Regions from separate parts of the Streptomyces sp. SudanB5_2050 genome, predicted to be linked through region 1. Evidence: riboswitches for the same ligand, from Rfam matches in the RefSeq annotation. Region 1 holds a riboswitch; each other region holds the start of a gene.
What was found. Region 1 has a riboswitch for cobalamin ahead of ACFZP7_RS11145 (prenyltransferase/squalene oxidase repeat-containing protein). Riboswitches for the same ligand answer to the same signal wherever they lie in the genome.
Positions count from the first base shown of each region.

Region 2: linked by a shared signal. The riboswitch ahead of ACFZP7_RS02185 (ABC transporter substrate-binding protein) and the one ahead of ACFZP7_RS11145 (prenyltransferase/squalene oxidase repeat-containing protein) in region 1 are both predicted to bind cobalamin.
Region 3: linked by a shared signal. The riboswitch ahead of ACFZP7_RS02200 (hypothetical protein) and the one ahead of ACFZP7_RS11145 (prenyltransferase/squalene oxidase repeat-containing protein) in region 1 are both predicted to bind cobalamin.

Region 1 covers NZ_OZ186760.1:2,487,778-2,494,234, forward strand. Annotated here, with positions in the region: gene ACFZP7_RS11135 (glycosyltransferase family 4 protein) at 1-890, opposite strand, end outside; gene ACFZP7_RS11140 (TetR family transcriptional regulator) at 1,085-1,789, shown strand; cobalamin riboswitch at 1,780-1,930, shown strand; gene ACFZP7_RS11145 (prenyltransferase/squalene oxidase repeat-containing protein) at 2,038-3,318, shown strand; gene ACFZP7_RS11150 (SCO2322 family protein) at 3,315-3,971, shown strand; gene ACFZP7_RS11155 (energy-coupling factor transporter transmembrane component T) at 3,958-5,160, shown strand; gene ACFZP7_RS11160 (ABC transporter ATP-binding protein) at 5,157-6,457, shown strand, end outside.
Region 2 covers NZ_OZ186760.1:576,164-582,620, forward strand. Annotated here, with positions in the region: gene ACFZP7_RS02160 (hypothetical protein) at 1-202, opposite strand, end outside; gene ACFZP7_RS02165 (flavin-containing monooxygenase) at 338-2,140, opposite strand; gene ACFZP7_RS02170 (SMP-30/gluconolactonase/LRE family protein) at 2,317-3,342, shown strand; gene ACFZP7_RS02175 (TetR family transcriptional regulator) at 3,352-3,945, opposite strand; gene ACFZP7_RS02180 (alpha/beta fold hydrolase) at 4,041-4,910, opposite strand; cobalamin riboswitch at 4,976-5,183, shown strand; gene ACFZP7_RS02185 (ABC transporter substrate-binding protein) at 5,226-6,260, shown strand; gene ACFZP7_RS02190 (FecCD family ABC transporter permease) at 6,257-6,457, shown strand, end outside.
Region 3 covers NZ_OZ186760.1:583,193-589,649, reverse strand. Annotated here, with positions in the region: gene ACFZP7_RS02225 (dihydrodipicolinate synthase family protein) at 1-309, shown strand, start outside; gene ACFZP7_RS02220 (TetR family transcriptional regulator) at 379-978, opposite strand; gene ACFZP7_RS02215 (FAD-dependent monooxygenase) at 1,191-2,687, shown strand; gene ACFZP7_RS02210 (LysR family transcriptional regulator) at 2,695-3,642, opposite strand; gene pcaD (3-oxoadipate enol-lactonase) at 3,743-4,570, shown strand; cobalamin riboswitch at 4,596-4,722, shown strand; gene ACFZP7_RS02200 (hypothetical protein) at 4,785-5,243, shown strand; gene ACFZP7_RS02195 (ABC transporter ATP-binding protein) at 5,291-6,169, opposite strand; gene ACFZP7_RS02190 (FecCD family ABC transporter permease) at 6,166-6,457, opposite strand, start outside.

The DNA.
Region 1 (6,457 bases):
GGCCGCTTGCCGACGACGACGAGGTGGGCGGCGGGCTGCTCGGTGCGCACCTTGGCGAGCGCCTCGACGAGGAAGACCAGGCCCTTGAGGGGCACGTCCGCGCTGGACGTGGTCACGATCCGGCCCGGCACCTTCGGCACCGACGGGTCGGGCGAGAACAGGTCGGTGTCGGCGCCGATGTGGACGACGTGGACGCGGTCGCCGCGTACGCCGAGGTGGTCGACGATCTCCTGGCGGGAGGTGCCGGAGACGGTGAGCACGGACGGCAGGCGGCGGGCGACGCGCTTCTGCATGCGGGTGAAGGCGTACCAGCGGCGCACCGAGTACCGGCGCTTCCAGCCGTCGGCGGCGTCGAGTTCGAGCTGCCGGTCGACGGTGATGGGGTGGTGGATGGTGGTGACGAGGGGCGCGCCCACGTCGCCGAGCAGCCCGTACCCCAGTGTCTGGTTGTCGTGGACGACGTCGAAGTCGCCGCGGCGGGCGCGCAGGTGGCGGCGGGCCCGCAGGGAGAAGGTCAGCGGCTCGGGGAAGCCGCCGGTCCACATGGTGCCGACCTCCAGCGCGTCGATCCAGTCGCGGTACTCGTCGCGCTTCGGGGTGCGGAAGGGGTCGGGCTGGCGGTAGAGGTCGAGGCTGGGCAGCTCGGTGAGGGAGAGCCGGTCGCCGAGGCCGTGGTCCGGGCCGTCGTCGAGCACGGGGTAGGGCTGGGAGCCGATCACCTCGACCCGGTGGCCGAGGCGGGCCAGTTCGCGGGAGAGGTGGCGGACGTAGACGCCCTGGCCGCCGCAGAACGGGTTCCCCTTGTAGGTGAGGAGCGCGATGCGGAGCGGTCGCAAGCCGTCGGCGGCGGGCTCCGGACGGGGACCCGTCCGACTGGCCTCAGCGGTCACCCTGGGCCCCCTTCTCACTGCACTGTCCCGCGACCCTATGCCGGGACGTTAATCTAGAACAAGTTTCAGACTTGATCGTTCAGAGGCTCCGAATCTACCGGCAGGTAGGGACGCTGTGACGAGTGGATCAGGTGATTCACGCCACGGCCCGCCCGGGTGCCGGACACCCTGCCGGGCCGGACGACGGGGAGAAGGTGACCGAGGTGGACAATCCGGAAGCGGTCGCGCCCCCTCCGGGGCACCGTTCCGCCGCCCCGCCCCTGACCGAACGGCAGCGCGAGCGGCGCCGCCGCATCCTGCACGCGACCGCCCGGCTCGCCTGCCGGGGCGGTTTCGAGGCGGTGCAGATGCGGGAGGTCGCGGAGTCCTCGCAGGTCGCCCTCGGCACGCTCTACCGCTACTTCCCGTCCAAGGTGCACCTGCTGGTGGCCACCATGCAGGACCAGTTGGAGCAGTTGCACGCGACGCTGCGCAGGAACCCGCCGGGTGGCGAGACGGCCGCGGACCGGGTGGCGCGGACCCTGATGCGGGCCTTCGGCGCGCTGCAACGCGAGCCGCGACTGGCCGAGGCGATGGCGCGCGCCCTGACCTTCGCCGACCGCAGCGTCTCCCCGGAGGTCGACCAGGTCTCGCGCCGGACCACGGCGATCATCCTGGACGCCGTGGGCGGTCCGGAGAACCCGACGGCCGCGCAGTTGTCGGCGGTCCGGGTCATCGAGCACACCTGGCACTCGACCCTGATCGCCTGGCTGTCCGGCCGCGCGTCGATCGCGCAGGTGGGGGTGGACATCGAGACGGTGTGCCGGCTGATCGACGTGACGGGGGCCGGGGAGCCCGTCGCGGCGGGCGGCGGGGAGCGTGAGCGGGCGCACGGTTCCGGGCCGGTTGCCTCCGGGTAAAGTGGCCGCGTCGTCATCACACCCGTACGGGGGGAAGCCGGTGCAATTCCGGCGCTGACCCGCAACCGTGAGCCACTCGCCGAGCCCCTGGACGCTCCGGGTGGTGAGCCGGACTGCCCCGCGCGGACGTGACCGGCTCACGTGCCCGGCACCCGCCGGCGCACGGGCACCGTCGAGGCATACGGGGCCGAGCCGCCCGGGAGTGCCCGTGCTGCCCGACCCCGCGCAGGGAAAGGCACCCGCCGCTCATGAACGTCCGCCGTCGCAGCAGCGCCGCGGCTCTGGCCGCCATAGCCGTGATCGGCGCCGCCGCCGCGCCCGCGGTCGCCGCCGACCCGTCGCCGTCCACGTCGTCGTCCGCCCCGTCCGGCAAGTCCGGCGGCACCGACGGCCTGTACGGGTCCGCCGATCCCCAGTACGACGGCGTCTGGCGGCAGTCCCTCGCGCTGCTCGCGCAGGACACGGCGGGCGTGATCCCCTCGTCGTCGGCCGTGAAGTGGCTCACCGACCAGCAGTGCGACAACGGCGCCTTCGCCCCCTTCCGCGCCGACCCGGCCAAGGCGTGCGACGCCAAGACCATGGTCGACACCAACAGCACGGCCGCCGCCGTCCAGGCGCTGTGGGCCGTCGGCGGGCACGGCGACGCCGTCGAGGAGGCCCTCGGCTGGCTGAAGTCCGTGCAGAACGCGGACGGCGGCTGGGGCTACACCCCCGGCAGCCCCAGCGAGGCCAACTCCACCTCCGTCGTCATCGGCGCCCTCGCCGCCACCGAGACCGACCCGGGCACCGTGAAGAAGGGCGGCAAGTCCCCGTACGACGCCCTGCTGGCGGCCGCCCTGCCCTGCGCCGGGGACGGCGGCGCCTTCGGGTACCCGGACCAGGACGGCAAGCCGGTCGCCAACGCGGACGCGACCGCGGCGGGCGTGCTCGGCGCGCTCGGCAAGGGCCTGGTCGCCGAGGCCGGCGAGAAGACCGCCGACGCCACCTGCACGGCCTCGGACGAGCCCACCCGCGAGCAGGCCGCCGCGAACGGCGCCGCCTACCTCGCCGGCGCCCTCGCGAAGGACGGGCACCTCACGTCCGCCCTCGGCGGCTCCGCCGAGCAGCCCGACTACGGCAACACCGCCGACGCGGTCGTCGCGCTCGCCGCGCAGGGCGGCAAGGACAAGGCGGCGAAGCCGCTGGCCTGGCTGGAGAAGAACGCCGCGAAGTGGGCCGGGGAGAGCGGCCCGGCCGCCTACGCCCAGCTGATCCTCGCCGCGCACGCCACGGGCACCGACCCGCGCGACTTCGGCGGCACGGACCTGGTGGCGGCGCTGAACGCGACCGGGCCGGCCCCGCAGGGGGTGTCGGCCGAGGACTCCGCGACCGCGAGCGACGAGGACGGGAAGGACCAGAAGGACCAGAACGACCAGCAGGAGGACGGCGACTCCGGCTTCGGCGTCTGGTGGTTCGTCGGCGTCTGCCTGGTCTTCGGCATCGGCATCGGCTTCCTGCTCAGCGGCCGCACCAAGAAGCAGCAGCCGTGACCCGCCGCGTCGTACTCCTCGTCCTGGCCGCGTTCGTGCTGATCGGGACCGCCGGCCAGGCGCAGGCCGCCGGCTACCGCTACTGGTCCTTCTGGGACCGCGACGGCGACACATGGGTCTATGCCACCCAGGGCCCGTCCCTCGCCCGCCCCTCCGACGGCGACGTCCAGGGCTTCCGCTTCGCGGTGAGCGCCGACTCCCAGGACGCGGCCCGGCCCCGCGGCACGGCGGACTTCGCGTCGATCTGCGCGAAGACACCGGCGAAGGAGGGCACCAAGCGCGTCGCCCTGGTCCTCGACTTCGGCACGGCGTCCGACGCCCCGTCCGGCGAGACCCCGCCGGCCGCGCGCACGGCCTGCGCCCAGGTCTCCCCCGACGCGACGACGGCCGACGCCCTGGCCGCGGTGGCGGACCCGCTGCGCTACGACAACAGCGCCCTGCTCTGCGCGATCGCGGGATACCCGGAGTCGGGGTGCGGGGAGCAGGTGGCGGAGCAGGACCCGACGGCCACCCCGACGCAGCGGCCCGCCGCCGGCGACGCGAACGACGACGACGGCCCGTCGGTCGGCCTCTACGCGGGGATCGCCGTCGTGGCGGCCCTGGCCGGAGCGGCGACCTGGCAGGCGAGGCGGCGCAGGAATGCGACCGACTGACCCTGCGAGGAACCGTGTCACGAGGGTGAGGGGGGTCCCCCCGCGCGATCAGCGCCTCGGGGCCCTCCACCCCGGCGCCTGGTGGCTGTGGGCGCTGGCCCTCGGCACCGCCGCCACCCGCACCACCAACCCCCTTCTGCTCGCCCTCCTCATCGCCGTCTCCGCCTACGTGGTCGTCGCCCGCCGCCCCCACGCCCCCTGGTCCCGCTCCTACGGCGCCTTCGTCAAGCTCGCCCTCGCGGTCCTCCTCATCCGCCTCCTGTTCACCACGGTCCTCGGCTCCCCCATCCCCGGCACCCACACCCTCCTCACCCTCCCCGAAGTCCCCCTCCCCGACTGGGCGCAGGGCATCCGCCTCGGCGGCCGGGTCACCGCCGAGGGCCTCACCTTCGCCCTGTACGACGCGATGAAGCTCGCCACCCTGCTCATCTGCGTAGGCGCCGCCAACGCCCTCGCCAACCCCACCCGCCTCCTCAAGTCCCTCCCCGGCGCCCTGTACGAGATGGGTGTCGCGGTCGTCGTCGCCCTCACCTTCGCGCCGAACCTCATCGCCGACGTCCAGCGCCTGCGTGCCGCCCGCCGTCTCAGGGGCCGCCCGGACAGGGGCGTGAGGGGCCTGCTCCAGGTCGGGCTCCCGGTCCTGGAGGGCGCGCTGGAGCGCTCCGTCGCCCTCGCCGCCGCGATGGACGCCCGCGGTTACGGCCGTACCGCGCGGGTCCCGGCCGCCGTACGCCGTACCACCGCCGCGCTCACCCTCACCGGCCTGCTCGGCGTGTGCGCGGGGACGTACGGGCTGCTGACCGCCGCGGGCGGGACGTACGGCGTCCCGGTGCTCCTGATCGGGGTCGCCGCCGCCCTCGCCGGACTGTGGCTCGGCGGTCGCCGAACCGTCCGCACCCGCTACCGCCCGGACCGCTGGGACGCCCGGGCCTGGCTGGTCACCGCCTCCGGCGCGGCGGTCGCGGCGCTGCTGTTCCTCGCCGCCGCCCGCGACCCGGCCGCCCTGCACCCCGGCGTGGTCCCGCTGGTCGCGCCGTCCCTCCCCCTGTGGCCGGCGGCCGCCGTACTCGTCGGCCTGCTCCCGGCGTTCGTCACCCCCGCACCCGAGCCCGCAGCCGCACGCGCACCCGCACCCGCACCCGCACCCGCCACCAAGCCCGCCACCAAGCCCGCCAAGGAGCCGTCGTGATCCGTTTCGAGGAGGTGTCGGTCACGTACGACGGTGCGGCCGAACCCACCGTCCGCGGCATCGACTTCGAGGTCCCCGAGGGCGAACTCGTCCTGCTGGCGGGCCCGTCCGGGGTCGGCAAGTCCACCGTGCTCGGCGCGGTCAGCGGCCTCGTGCCGCACTTCACCGGCGGCACCCTGAGCGGCCGGGTCACGGTCGCGGGCCGCGACACCCGCACCCACAAGCCGCGGGAACTCGCCGACGTCGTCGGCACGGTCGGCCAGGACCCGCTCTCCCACTTCGTGACGGACACCGTCGAGGACGAACTCGCCTACGGCATGGAGTCATTGGGCCTGGCCCCGGACGTGATGCGCCGCCGCGTCGAGGAGACCCTCGACCTGCTGGGCCTGTCCGAGCTGCGCTCCCGTCCCCTCGCCACGCTCTCCGGCGGCCAGCAACAGCGGGTCGCCATCGGCTCGGTCCTCACCCCGCACCCGGACGTCCTGGTCCTCGACGAGCCGACCTCCGCCCTCGACCCGGCCGCCGCCGAGGAGGTCCTGGCCGTCCTCCAGCGCCTGGTCCACGACCTCGGTACCACGGTCCTGATGGCCGAGCACCGCCTGGAACGGGTCATCCAGTACGCCGACCAGGTCGTCCTGCTCCCCTCCCCCGGCGCCCGGCCGCTGCTCGGCCCCCCGGCGGAAGTGATGGCCGTGTCCCCGGTGTACCCGCCGGTGGTGGACCTGGGCAGGCTGGCGGGCTGGTCCCCGCTGCCGCTGACGGTCCGGGACGCCCGCCGCCGCGCGGCCCCGCTGCGGGACCGGCTGGCCGGCCGGGAGATCCCGGACCGCAAGCCCCCCGCCGCCGCGCTGCCGGCGCCCCCCGCGCTCCGGCCCCCCGCCGAGCGCTGGTGGCGGCGCGGGAAGCGGGCGCGGACGGCCGCCGCCCCGGCCCCGCACGCCGCGCGGGTCCGTTCCCTCGCCGTGCGCCGCGACCGCGTCCAGGCCCTGCGCGGCGTCGACCTGACCGTCTCCCCGGGCGAGACGGTCGCCCTGATGGGCCGCAACGGCGCCGGGAAGTCCACCCTGCTCTCCGCGCTGGTCGGCCTGGTCGAACCGTCCTCCGGTTCCGTCCGGGCCGGCGACGCGGTGCCGCACCGTACGGCCCCCCGCGACCTCGTACGCCGCGTCGGCCTGGTCCCGCAGGAGCCGCGCGACCTGCTGTACGCCGACACGGTCGCCGCCGAGTGCGCGGCGGCCGACCGGGACGCGGAGGCGGCCCCCGGCACCTGCCGCGCCCTGCTCACCGAACTGCTCCC
Region 2 (6,457 bases), 1.9 Mb from region 1:
TCAGCACGCGCTCCGTGTCCTGCGGCTGCACCAGGCCCTGGAAGAGCTGCGGCTCCGTGCGCGCGTTGAACTCCGCGACCTCCTGGAAGACCCGCCGTCGGATCAACTCGCGTGCCGTGAGCCGCTCCTCCGCGATCTCCAGTCCGAAGGCCGCGCCCCTGTCCCCTGATGTCGTCTCGTCGACGAACGTCACCGTTGCCATGCCCAGGACGTTACGGGGCACCACTGACAACGGCCCGGCCGTGACCGGCGCCGGTGTGGGGTGGCCGTCGCGGAGGAAGCGGTTCGGGCCCCGGTGTCTGTACCCGTCGGCTCCCGTGGCGCGGGCGCGCCGGGCTCAACAGGGCCGCTCGGTATGGAGTACGTCGGACATGGACGTCTCGCGCCAGTGCCTCAGGAGATCGTGGAAGGCAGCCGCGCCGTGCGGGTAGGCGATCGGGGCGTTCGGCCGGCCACGTCCCTCACCGTTGTAGTACCCGGGTGTGCACTCGGCGTGGAACCACTCGTGGTCGGGCGCGCCCTCGGCCAGGACCGCGAGCCAGGCGTCCTCGGCCTCGCGGGACGGTTCGATGACCGCGCCCCGGGCTTCGGCCGCCGCGACGAGGGCCGCCGCGTGCGCCGCGTGCTCGTCCAGCACGTGCGTGAAGTTGACGCTGCTCGCGCTCTGGGTGGCCCCCAGCTGGATCAGGTTCGGGAATCCGTTGCTGGTGAGGCCGTGCAGGGACCGCGGCCCGCGTCGCTTCAGCGCGTCCAGCAAGTGGACGCCGTCGCGGCCACGGACCGGCAGCTTCCCGGAGTGGACGCCGGAGACTCCGACCGAGAAGCCGGTGGCGAAGACCAGGCAGTCGAGTGCGTACTCGGTGTCGCCCACCACGACACCGTGCTCGGTCATCCGCTCGATGCCGTGCGTGTCCGCGGTGTCGACCAGGGTGACGTTGTCGCGGTTGAACGTCTGCAGATAGGTGTCGGAGAACGTGGGGCGCTTGCAGGCGTACCGGTACCAGGGCTTGAGCTTCTCCGCGGTGTCCGCGTCGGCGACGATCCGCTCGACGCGGGCGCGGACCTCGTTCATCTTCCGCGCGTCCGCGACCTCGTAGGCCGCTTCGTACGCCTGCCGGTCCGCGGGGCGGCGGAAGCTCGGCAGGAGTTTCTCCAGCAGGCCGGCCGTCTCGGTCCACCGGTCCGCCACCAGGTCGTGCTCCACGGTCTCGCCGGAGACGATGCGCAGGAAGTTGTCGCGGCGTTCGCGCGCCCAGCCGTCGTGATCGGCGCCCACGTCCCGCGCGGTGGTACGCCGGTTGGCGCGCACGTCCACGGTGGAGGGGGTGCGCTGGAAGACGTAGACGTGCCCCGCGTCCTCGGCGAGCTTCGGGATGACCTGGACGCCGGTGGCGCCCGTGCCGACGACGCCGACGCGTTTGTCCGCCAGGCCGGTCAGACCTCCGTCCGGGGTCCCGCCGGTGTAGCCGTAGTCCCAGCGCGACGTGTGGAAGGTGTGCCCCTGGAAGTTCTCGATGCCGGGGATGCCGGGGAGTTTCAGCTCGGTGAGGGTGCCGGTCGCCGTGATGACGTACGTGGCGCGGAACTCGTCGCCGCGGTCGGTCGTCACGAGCCAGTTCCGCGCGTTGTCGTCCCAGGTCAAGGACGTCACGGACGTCGAGAAGAGGGCGTCGGCGCCGAGGTCGAACTTCTCCGCGATCCGTACCGCGTGGCGGCGGATCTCCTCCCCGGGGGCGTACTTCCACTCCGGGACGTAGCCGGTCTCGTCGAGCATCGGCAGATACACGTGGGACTCGATGTCGCAGTGGATGCCCGGGTACCGGTTCCAGTACCAGGTTCCGCCGAAGTCACCGCCCTTCTCCACGATCCGGACCCGCCGTACGCCCTGCTGACGCAACCGCGCGCCCGCCAGGATGCCGCCGAATCCCCCACCGACGACGGCGACGTCCACGTCGTCCCGCAGGGGTTCGCGCGCTTCTGTCGCCACCGCATACGGATCGTCGGCGTAGTAGCCGTACTCGGCGTCGGCGGCGAGGTACTGCCGAGTGCCGTCGGGGCGTACGCGCCGCTCCCTCTCCACCCGGTAGCGCCGCCTCAACTCGGCCGGCGCCTCGGGGGAAGTTGCATCCGGATACGTCATGTGGGGGGACCTCTGTCCTTCCGGTTCGGTGCGAGGGAGTCGCGCTCGGTCCGGCAAAAGCACGGCGGTACTGCGGACTTGAGCCAGCGTGCACTACCGTAGCAACAACCGGACAGCACTGTCCGGATGCGATGCGGACAGCTTCCGCAAATTTTCGGACAGGAAGAGTGACCCCCATGCGACGACTCCCGATCCGATCCCTCACCGGCCTCGCCGCGATCGGCCTGCTGGCCGTCACCGGCTGCGGCGGGGACACCCGCGCCGGCGGCCCGCATGACGCCGCCGCCACCGGCGCGGGCCGGACCATCCGCGCCCAGGAGGTGATGCGGCTGACCGAGGCGCACCCCGAGACGGGCATGACCCTGCTCGAGGGCCCCACCTTCGACGCGAACGGCGCACTGGTCGTCGTCGACGTCACGGCTCCGGCCGGCAAGCCCAAGGTGCTGCGCGTCGACGTGAGGAAGAAGACCTCGCGCCCGCTCCACACCGACGATCGCGGCGCCTACACCTCGGCCCAGTACAGCCCCTACGACGGGCGCATCTACCTCACCGACTTCTCCCACGGCGAGATCGTCAGCCTGGCACCCGACGGGAGCGACCCGCGGACCTTCTTCTCCGGCCGGGTCGACGGAGCCCCGATGAACCCCGACGACCTCGCCTTCGACCAGGACGGCGACCTGTACATCAGCGACTCGCGCGGCATGTCGGAGGGAGAAGCAGTCGGGCGCGTGGTGCGCATCGACCGCGAGGGGAGGAACGCCACCGTCCTGGCGGGTGGACTGGCGGCCCCGAACGGCATCTCGTTCGACTCCGAGTACCGCGGCCTGTGGGTCAGCGAACTCACCCAGAACCGTGTGTCCTACCTGCTGCTCGACGACCGAGGCGGTGTCGCCTCACAGCACACGGCCATCCGGGTGGACGGCGGCATCGCCCAGACCGACTCGATCGCCGTCGACGCGGACGGCAACCTCTACCAGGCCCTGCACGGCCGGCCCGCCATGGCGGTGTACGACCGCCACGGGGAACGCCTGGCGACCGTCGAGGTCCCCGCCCGCGCCGCCGACGGGCTCGAATCGGCGACCAACGTGGCCATCACGCCCGGAGGGACCAAGGCGTACATGACCGTCAGCGGGCCGGCCGGAGGGTACCTGTACTCCTTCGACGCGCCGGCGGAAGGCGTCCGTCAGTCCAACGGCGGCTGACCGCGCTGTTCACTCGCCGAAGGGGCGCACCGGTCCCACCTCGACACCGAGGAGTCGCCAGGCCGCCATCGCCCGGCGTTCCCGCAGCTCACGGGTGGGGCCGATGACGGCACCCGAGACCATGGCGACGGCGATCATGAGGTCGTCCTTCGCCGTGGCCAGGCGGTGGCCGTCCGGCAACCGCGCCCGCAGCGCCCGCTCGACCCGGGCCGCCAGGCCCGCGGCGTACTCGGGGACGGCGGAACCACCGGCCGCTCCGTCGGCGTGCAGCAGACTGATGAAGGCCGCCGACTCGGTCTGGTGCCAGGTCAGGACACCGAGGAGCTGGGCGATGTCCATGTCCGGCGCCGCCGCCGCCTGTTCGATCTGACGGACGTTCTCGTCCAGGACCGCCGTGGCGACGGCCGCCCGGTCGGGAAAGTGCCGGTAGAGAACCCCCTGTCCCACGCCGGCCCGGCGCGCGATCGCGGACATGGGTGCGTCGAGGCCGTGCTCGGCGTAGATCTCGCGCGCGGCGGCGACGAGGGCGGCCCGGTTGCGCGCGGCGACCCGGGGCCCGTCATTGGCGGGCCGTCGCTCGTCGGGCGGGGATGGCTGGGTCACCCCCAGAGCGTATCGCCCGAGCACGGTGCCCCCCCCCTGGCCCCCGCCCCCCTGCATCGCCCTGCCCCGCTGCCGTGTCGCCGGTCAGCGGTGGCTCACGAGGCTCCGTCGAGGACCTGGCGCAGTCGATGCGCGAACTCGTCCGGCTTCCCGGGATAGCCGAACTCCCCGTCGCAGAAACCGCCGTGATGGCTCGGGAACACCGTCACCCGCTGCCCGAGCAGCTCGGCGATCGCGACGGAGGTGCGTCCGGTCAGCGTGTCGCCGGTCTCCTCGCCCACGGCGATCACGACGCGGGTGGGCGCGGCGGCGATCGCGTCGGTGTCCGGCCGGTAGCCGCTGACCGCCCACGACCGGTCGGACAGCAGCGGATCGTCGCGCGAGCCGTCGTCCTCGACGGGCATCCCGATCGCGGCGGGATCCGCCTCCGCCTGGGCGAAGTACGCGTCGGTGAACTCGCCCCGCCAGGAGGTCATGGCCACGAACGCGGCCATCCCGGCGCCCCACCCCCGCTTCTCGTAGGTCTCCCGGACCCCGGCCCGCGCCCGCTCGGCCGCCGAACGGTCCGGTGTCAGGGTGATGAGCGGCGGTTCGTGCGCGACCAGTGTGGTCACGTCCTCGGGGTACCTCTCCACGACCGCGAGCGCGGTGACCGCTCCGCCGCTGCTGGCGAACATCTCCACCGGCCCGGCTCCCAGCGCCTCGACGACGGCGTGCACGTCGGCGGCTTGGGTCTGCGGCGTGTGGTCGACCCGCCCGTCCCTGCGCGTGCTGCGGCCGAGGCCGCGCGGGTCGTACGTGACCACGGTCCGCTCGGGGAAGCGTGCGGCGAGTGCGGCGAAGCCGGTGGCGTCCATGGGCTGCCCGATCATGAACAACGGCGGACGTCCGTCCGTGGTCGGCAGCGGTCCGCGGACGTCGTGGACGAGGTCCGCGCCGGCGGTCTCGAGTGTGTGGGTCTTCATACCTGTGCAGACCGGTCCCGCCCCGAAAACTCATCGGGGCACCTCCGGACCGTCCCCGTACGTCGTGGTAGCTTCCAGACGCCAGTCGAACTCGTGAACGCGGCGACGCGTGCACGGGTCAGGGAATCCGGTGAGAGTCCGGAACTGACGCGCAGCGGTGAGGGCGACGGGCGGGGCAGCAGCCACTGGACGACGGTCACGGCCGGGGTCCGGGAAGGCGCCTCGTCCGGGTGACCCCGAGTCCGAAGACCTGCTGGCACCCGACCGTCCGCACGGACCCCGCGTATGGGTCCCGACGTTGAGAAAGCCGGCACTGTGCGCCTGTCACGTCCCTCTCGCCGTTCCCTTCTGCTCCTGACCGGGCTGCTGCTGCTCACCGCGTGCGGTTCCGGCACCGGCTCGCCGGGCGAGTCCGCCGCCGACGGGGCGGGGGCCGTCACGTTCGACAACTGCGGGCGCGAGGTGACGGTCGCGGCTCCACCGAGGCGTGCCGTGTCCCTGAACCAGGGCACCACCGAGATCCTCCTCTCCCTCGGCCTGGCCGACCGCATGGCCGGGACCGCCACCTGGACCGACCCGGTCATGGACGGACTGCGGGGGGCCGACGCGAAGGTCCCCCGGCTCGCCGACGACCAGCCGTCGTTCGAGCGGGTCCTCGACAGCGAGCCGGACTTCGTGGCCGCCTCCTTCGCCTCCACCCTGGGCAAGGGCGGAGTGGCCACCCGCGAGCAGTTCGAGAAGCTCGGCGTGCCGACGTACCTGTCGCCCTCCGACTGCGAGGGCAAGGACAACAGCGGCGACGGTGACGGCTCGCGGACGGCGCCGCTGACCATGGAGACGGTCTACCGCGAGGTGCGGGAACTCGCCCGGGTCTTCGGGGTGGAGGACCGCGGTGAGAAGCTGGTCTCCGGGCTGAAGAGCCGGGTCGCGAAGGCCACGTCCGGGATCCGCGCCGGGAACACCACCGTCCTGTACTGGTTCGCGAACCAGGAGTCCCCCTACATGGCGGGCTGCTGCGGCGCGCCCGGCATCGTCACCCGCGCGCTCGGCGCCGAGAACGTCTTCGACGACAGCACGCGGGAATGGCCGCAGATCAACTGGGAGACCGTGGCCGACCGCGACCCCGATGTCCTGGTCCTCGGTGACCTCACCCGCAAGTCGCAGACCGCCGAGTCCGCCGCGAAGAAGATCGCCTTCCTGGAGTCGAATCCCGTGACGAGGAACATGACGGCCGTGCGGGAGAAGCGGTACGTGCTGCTCAGCGGGCAGGCCATGAATCCGACGATCCGCACCGTGGAGGGCGTGGAGAAGGTGGCCACGGCACTGCGCCGGTACGGGCTCGACCGATGACCACTCCCCTGCGGTCCTCCCCGGTCCGCCCGGCGTGCGGCGCGGCGGGTGGGCTGCGCCTCGCGGCCGGCCTCGGCAGCGGGCTGGCGGTGCTCGCCGTGTCCGTCGCCGTGGCCGTCACCATCGGCCCGGCCGACATCGGAGTGGGCGACGCCTGGTCCGTGGTCGCCTCCCGTCTGGGCTGGGCCACGACCGAT
Region 3 (6,457 bases), 1.9 Mb from region 1:
GCCCGGGGTCTGAACGCCGGATGCGACGCCTGGTACTCCGTGATCGGCGGCACCTTCCCCGAGCCGGCCCTCGCGCTCACCCGCGCCGCCCAGGCCGGCATGCACCGGCAGGCCCTCGAGGAGTCCCGGCGTCTTGAGCCCTTGTGGGACCTGTTCGCCCGGCACGGCTCCCTGCGGGTCGTCGCCGCGGCCGCCGCGCACCTAGGTCTGACGGCCCGGCGCAACCTCCCCCTGCCGCTGCGCGGCCTGAACGCCGAGGAACGCGCGCGTCTCGTCACGGTCGTCGAGCAGCTCCGGCTCCACACCTGACGGTTTTCGCGGGGTGCTCGGGGTGCTGGCCCCTCCGGGCCGGACGCGCGCGAGCGACCGGCGCGATCCTCAGGGCGCGGGCGCGGTCAGGTACCGCTGGATCGTCGGTGCCAGCCATGCGACGATCTCCTCCCGTGCCAGCCCCACCGCCGGCGGCAACCGCAGTACGTACCGGGTGAGCGCCAGCCCCAGCAGCTGTGAAGCCATGAGTGCCGCCCGCGTCGGGACCTGCTCGGGGTCGGGGCACACCTGCTGGGCGACCGGCAGCAGCTGATCGCGCAGGATGCCCTGCATGCGCTCCGCCCCGGCCTGGTTGGTCGCACCGACCCGCAGCAGGGCGGTGAGCACCTCGTTGTCCTCCCACAGGTCGAGGAAGTGCTCGACGAGGATCCGTCCCGCGTCGGGCCGGCGGTCCGCCCCGCTCACGTCCGGCAGGCGGAGGTCGATGGCGACGGCCGCCGCGAACAGGCCCTCCTTGTTCCGGAAGTACCGCATCACCATCGACGGGTCGATGTGCGCGTCCTTGGCAATGGCGCGGATGGTGGCTCGCTCGTAGCCGTCCGCCGCGAAGCGCTCGCGGGCCGCCGCGAGGATCGCGCCGCGGGTGGCGTCGGAGCGTCGGGGGGCGCTGGAGCCGGAAACCGTGGAGGTGCTGTCGCTGCCGTTCACGGGAACGAGCGTAGGCCAACGAGCGTAGGTCAACAACTGTTCGCCAACATGTGTGTGCCAACGGTTGTTGACGTCGGCTGCGGCGTCTCGGTATCTTCGTCAACAAGCGTTGGTCAACGCGTGTTGGTCAACAGCTGTTGGTCAACGAGCGATGGCAAGCACACATCGGGCAAGCACGCGTCGGCAAGGACGCGTCGGCAACAGGAGGCCCCATGAACGGCACCGCCGGCACCGCCACCCACCGCACCGTGATCGTCGTAGGCTCCGGCCCCACCGGCCTCCTCCTCGCCGGTGACCTCGCCACGGCCGGCGTCGCCGTGACCCTCGTCGAGAAGCGCCCGCGCGGCATCAGCAACCTCTCCCGAGCCTTCGGGGTGCACGCCCGCACCCTGGAGCAGCTCGACGCCCGCGGCCTCGCCGACGAACTCCTCACCACCGGCGACACCCTCACCGGCCTGCGCCTCTTCCGTCACCTCTCCCTCGATCTGAGCACGCTGCCCTCGCGCTTCCCCTTCCTGCTCGTCACCCCGCAGTACGAGGTCGAGCGGCTCCTGGAGCGGCGGGCCCGGGACGCCGGGGTCGAGTTCGCGTACGAGAGCGAGGTCGTGGGGCTGCGGCAGGACGACGAGGGCGTCGACCTCGATCTGCGCGGCGCGGACGGGACGGTCGTCACACGCCGGGCGGCCTATGTCGTCGGCGCCGACGGTCACCGCAGCGCCGTGCGGGAGGCCATCGGCCTGGACTTCCCCGGTGTCTCCGTCATCAAGTCGCTGATCCTGGCCGACGTCCGACTCGCACGGAAGCCCGAGGGGGTCCTCACCGTCGACGGGCGTGGCGACACCTTCGCGATGATCGCCTCCTTCGGCGACGGCTGGTACCGGGTCATGGGCTGGAACCGCCGCAACGAGGTCTCCGACGACGCCCCGCTCGACCTGGACGAGGTCAGGGAGATCACCCGCCGTGCCCTGGGCACCGACTACGGCATGCACGACGCTCGCTGGCTCTCCCGTTTCCACAGTGACGAACGCCAGGCACCGCGCTACCGGGTCGGACGGGTCTTCCTCGCCGGCGACGCCGCGCACATCCACTCCCCGGCCGGTGGGCAGGGCATGAACACCGGCCTCCAGGACGCCGCCAACCTGAGCTGGAAGCTCGCCGCCGTCGTCCAGGGGCGGGCGGCCGAACGGCTCCTCGACAGCTACGAGTCCGAACGCCACCCGGTCGGCCGGGCCGTGCTGCGCAGCAGTGGGGGACTGGTCCGGCTGGCCCGTGCGCGCAACCCCCTGCTGCGCGCCGTACGCACCCTGGTCGCCGCGTTCGTCGACCTGGTCCCGCCCGTCCGGCGCAAGGCCCTGGGGCAGCTCACCGGGATCGGTTACGCCTACCCCGCCCCTCGCGGCGCCCACCGCCTCACCGGCACCCGCGTCCCCGACGTCGCCCTGCGGGACGGCCGGCTCCACGAGGCGCTGCGCGGCGGCCGGTTCGTGCTCATCACACCCTGCGCCTACGAGGGTCCCGGTGCCCATGACGGCCGGCTGACCGTGGGGCGCTGGGCGGGTGACCGCCGGACGACCGTCCTGGTACGGCCCGACGGATACGTGGCCTGGGCGGCGGAGAGGGCGGACACGGCGGACATCGACGAGGCGGTGGTCCGGGCGCTGACCGGACGTACCGCGGCTCGCCGCGGCACCCCGTCACGATCGTGGTGATGCGAGGTCACCTGTGCCGTTCCGGCGCTCCGTCGGCCTCGGGCACCCGGCCGAGCGCCGGCCGCAGGAGCGGTGCGTGGCGGGCCAGGAAGTCCCACAGCTGGTCGGCGACCGGCCCGTGCGGCCGGTCGCGCCGGCGAGCCGCCGACAGTTCCTCGACCACACCGGGGAAGTGCCGTCCGGCGATGGACAGCAGGGTTCCGTCACGCAACTCGCTCTCGATCAGGAACCGCGGGAGGTGCCCCCACGCCATGCCGTGCAGGATCAGCTCCTTCTTCATCAGGTGGTCCGGCACGGAACTCCGGGGCGCGCCCTCGACCAGGAAATGGCCCTGCTCGGCCGGGTGCCGCGCCGAATCCCGGACCACGCACTGGGTGAAGGCCTGCATCCGCTGCGGTGTGATGTCGGTGTCCGCGGGGAAGGGCAGGAAACCGGGCGCCACGACGGGGACCAGCGCGACGCGGCCGAGATCGATCCACTCCATCCGCACGTCGCTCTTGGGAACCCGGTGCACGATCAGGTCGGCTTCGTCCTCCAGCAGCCGCTCCCAGGGGCCGGTGACCGTCTCGAACTGCAGGTGCAGCCGAGTCTGCGGGCGCGGCGCGAAAAAACGGCTCAGCAGCTCCAGCACCGGTGGAAGCGGGCACAGGTCGCCGAGCACCACGCGCAGTTCGGCCTCCTCGCCCATCGCCAACTGCGCGGCGTAGGTCCGCAGTTCCTCGGCCTCGTGCAGCAGCAGGCGGACCTTGCGGTGGAAGGCCCGCCCCGCCTCGGTGAGCCCGACCCGGTAGCCCGAGCGGTCCAGCAGGACCAGCCCCAGCTGGCGCTCCAGCTTGGCGACGGCCGCGAAGACGGAGGGGTGCGAGCGGTGCAGCCGCTCGGCGGCCGCCTGGAAACCGCCGTGGACCACAACGGCGTTGAAGCACTGCAACTCATGGAGCGTGAAGTTCGACATCGTCCGCAGAAGCTACAAGGTTCTTCCGATCTTTGTAATGGAACCCTGCGAGCGCCGTTCCTAGGCTGAGCGCACAAGCCGCTGGATCACGGGAGACGACATGACTTCTCAGACCCCCACCGCCATCACCACCGGCGACGGCGTCCGCATCGCCTACCGCTTCGACGGTGACGAGACCAAGCCGGTGCTGCTGCTCTCGAACTCCATCGGCACCGACCTCCACATGTGGGACGGTCAGGTGCCGGCGCTGACCGAGCACTTCCGTCTGCTGCGCTACGACGCCCGCGGCCACGGCGCGTCCGACGTCCCGAACGGCCCGTACTCCCTGGACCGGCTGGGGCGCGACGTGGTGGAGCTGCTGGACGCCCTGGGCCTGGAGCGGGTGCACGTGCTCGGCCTGTCGCTGGGGGGAATCGTCGCGCAGTGGCTGGGGATACACGTCCCGGAGCGCGTGGACCGCCTGGTGCTCTCCAACACCGCCGCGCACCTCGGCCCGGCGCGTCAGTGGGACCGGCCGATCGCCGAACTGCTCGAAGCACCCGACATGCGGGCCACCGCGGAGAAATTCCTGCACAACTGGTTCCCGGCCCGCATGCTGCGGGGCGACGACGAGATCGTCGAGGGCTTCCGCCGCACCCTGCTCGCCACGCGGCGCGAGGGCGTGGCCGGAAGCTGGGCCGCGGTGCGCGACTACGACCTGCGCCGCACCGCCGCACTCATCCTCAGCCCGACCCTGGTCATCGCGGGCGAGCACGACACCGTCACGTCCGCCGACCACGGCAGGGAACTCGCCGCCACCGTCCCCGGCGCTCGCCTCACCGTCCTGCCCACGGTGCACATGGCCAACGTAGAAGCCCAGGCGGAGTTCCTGGACGCCGTGGTGGCGTTCCTCACGCAACGGTCGGGCTCCGAGCACGCGATGGGATGATGGCCGACGACAAAGGCGACGGCGGAACGAGGAAGCCGGTGTGAATCCGGCGCGGTCCCGCCACTGTGATCGGCGAGCGAGTCCCGACAGGTCACTGCCCGGCAGCGGGTGGGAAGACCGGGACGAGCATCGACCCGAGAGCCAGGAGACTCACGCGGTCGCCTCCTCGACGGACCACCGGGGCGGATCTCCCCGGAGAGAGGGACGGCACCCCATGCACGCAACGCCGACCGGACGAACGGCGGACTGCGCGACGACCGGAACGCCGACGGACGACGCGACGACGGGAACGCCGACGGACGACGCGACGACCGGAACGCAGGCGGACCCCGTGCCGTGCCGCATCGTCGTGTGCCGCGACTGCTGCTGCGGCAGCCCCAAGGTGACCGGAGTCGACCACGCGGCCCAGATCGAACGCCTGCGCACGGCGGCGCCGGTCCGCGTCTCCGACTGCCTGGACGTCTGCGACCACGCCAACGTCGTCGTCGTGCAGCCTTCCGCCGAGCACCGCGCCGCGGGTGCCCGCCCCGTCTGGCTCGGACTGGTCAACGACCCGGACGCGACCGAGGACATCACCGCCTGGGTACGCGCCGGCGGACCGGGGGCGGCACCGTTGCCGGACATCCTCGACCTGTACTCCATCGCACCACCGAGGCGGCGCCGGGTCCCCTGACCGCACGGATGAAGCCTCGGGACGGCCGGACGGGGAGCAGTCGCACGTCAGTTGACCGCGACCGTGCCCAGGAAGCGGATGTGCGGCCGGTCGTCGGGGCCGGGACGGGTGACCTCGGCGCGCACGCCGTAGACGTCGGCGATCAGGGACTCGGTGAGCGTGTCGCCCGGGGGACCGGCGGCGACCACCCGGCCCTGCCGGAGCACGACGACCTGGTCGCAGTACATGGCCGCCAGGTTCAGGTCGTGCAGGGCGACGACGCTGGTGACGGGCAGCTCGGCGATGAGGTTCAGCAGTTCGAGCTGGTGCTGGACGTCCAGGTGGTTGGTGGGTTCGTCCAGCAGCAGCTCGCGTGGCTCCTGGGCCAGGGCGCGGGCGATCTGCACGCGTTGGCGCTCGCCACCGGAGAGCGTGTGCCAGAACCGGTCCGCGCGATCGGTGAGACCGGTGCGCTTCAACGCCGTGCGCACGGCGTCCTCGTCGGCGTCGCCGGCGGACGCCCATGCGCGTCGGTGCGGGATGCGCCCGAGGCGTACGACGTCGAGAACGGTCAGCTCGACGAGGGTGTCGGCATGCTGCTCGACGACGGCCACGCGCCGGGCCACGGCACGGCGTCCCCAGTCGCCGAGGGGACGCCCGTCGAGGGTGACGACGCCGGACGCGGGGGCGAGGACGCCGGACAGCAGCCGCAGCAGCGTCGACTTCCCCGAGCCGTTGGGGCCGAGCAGGCCGGTCACGGAGCCGGGCCGTGGGGCGAGGCTGACGCCGTCGAGGATCAGCCGGCCGTCGAAGGCCCGGCTCACACGGTCGGCGACGAGGGTGGGCCGCCCGGTGTGCGAGGCGCCGTCGGGTGCCTGGGCCGCGGCTGCCGGTCCGGGGCGCGGCGGCCGGGCACCGTCGTCGCGCCGCGCCGTACGGGACTTCATCGCACCCTCCTCGTGCGGTACAGGACCAGGACGAACGCCGGCACCCCGACCAGCGAGGTCACCACTCCCACCGGCACCTCCTGGGGGTCGAGCACGGTACGGGCCAGGGTGTCGGCCCAGACGAGGAACACCGCGCCGGCGAGCGCGGTGACCGGCAGCAGCCGGGCGTGCCCCGGGCCGACGAGGGCGCGCGCGGCGTGCGGAAGCACCAGACCGACGAAGCCGATCGCGCCCGCCGAGCTGACCAGCGCGGCGGTCAGCAGCGCGGTGACGCACAGCAGCACCAGC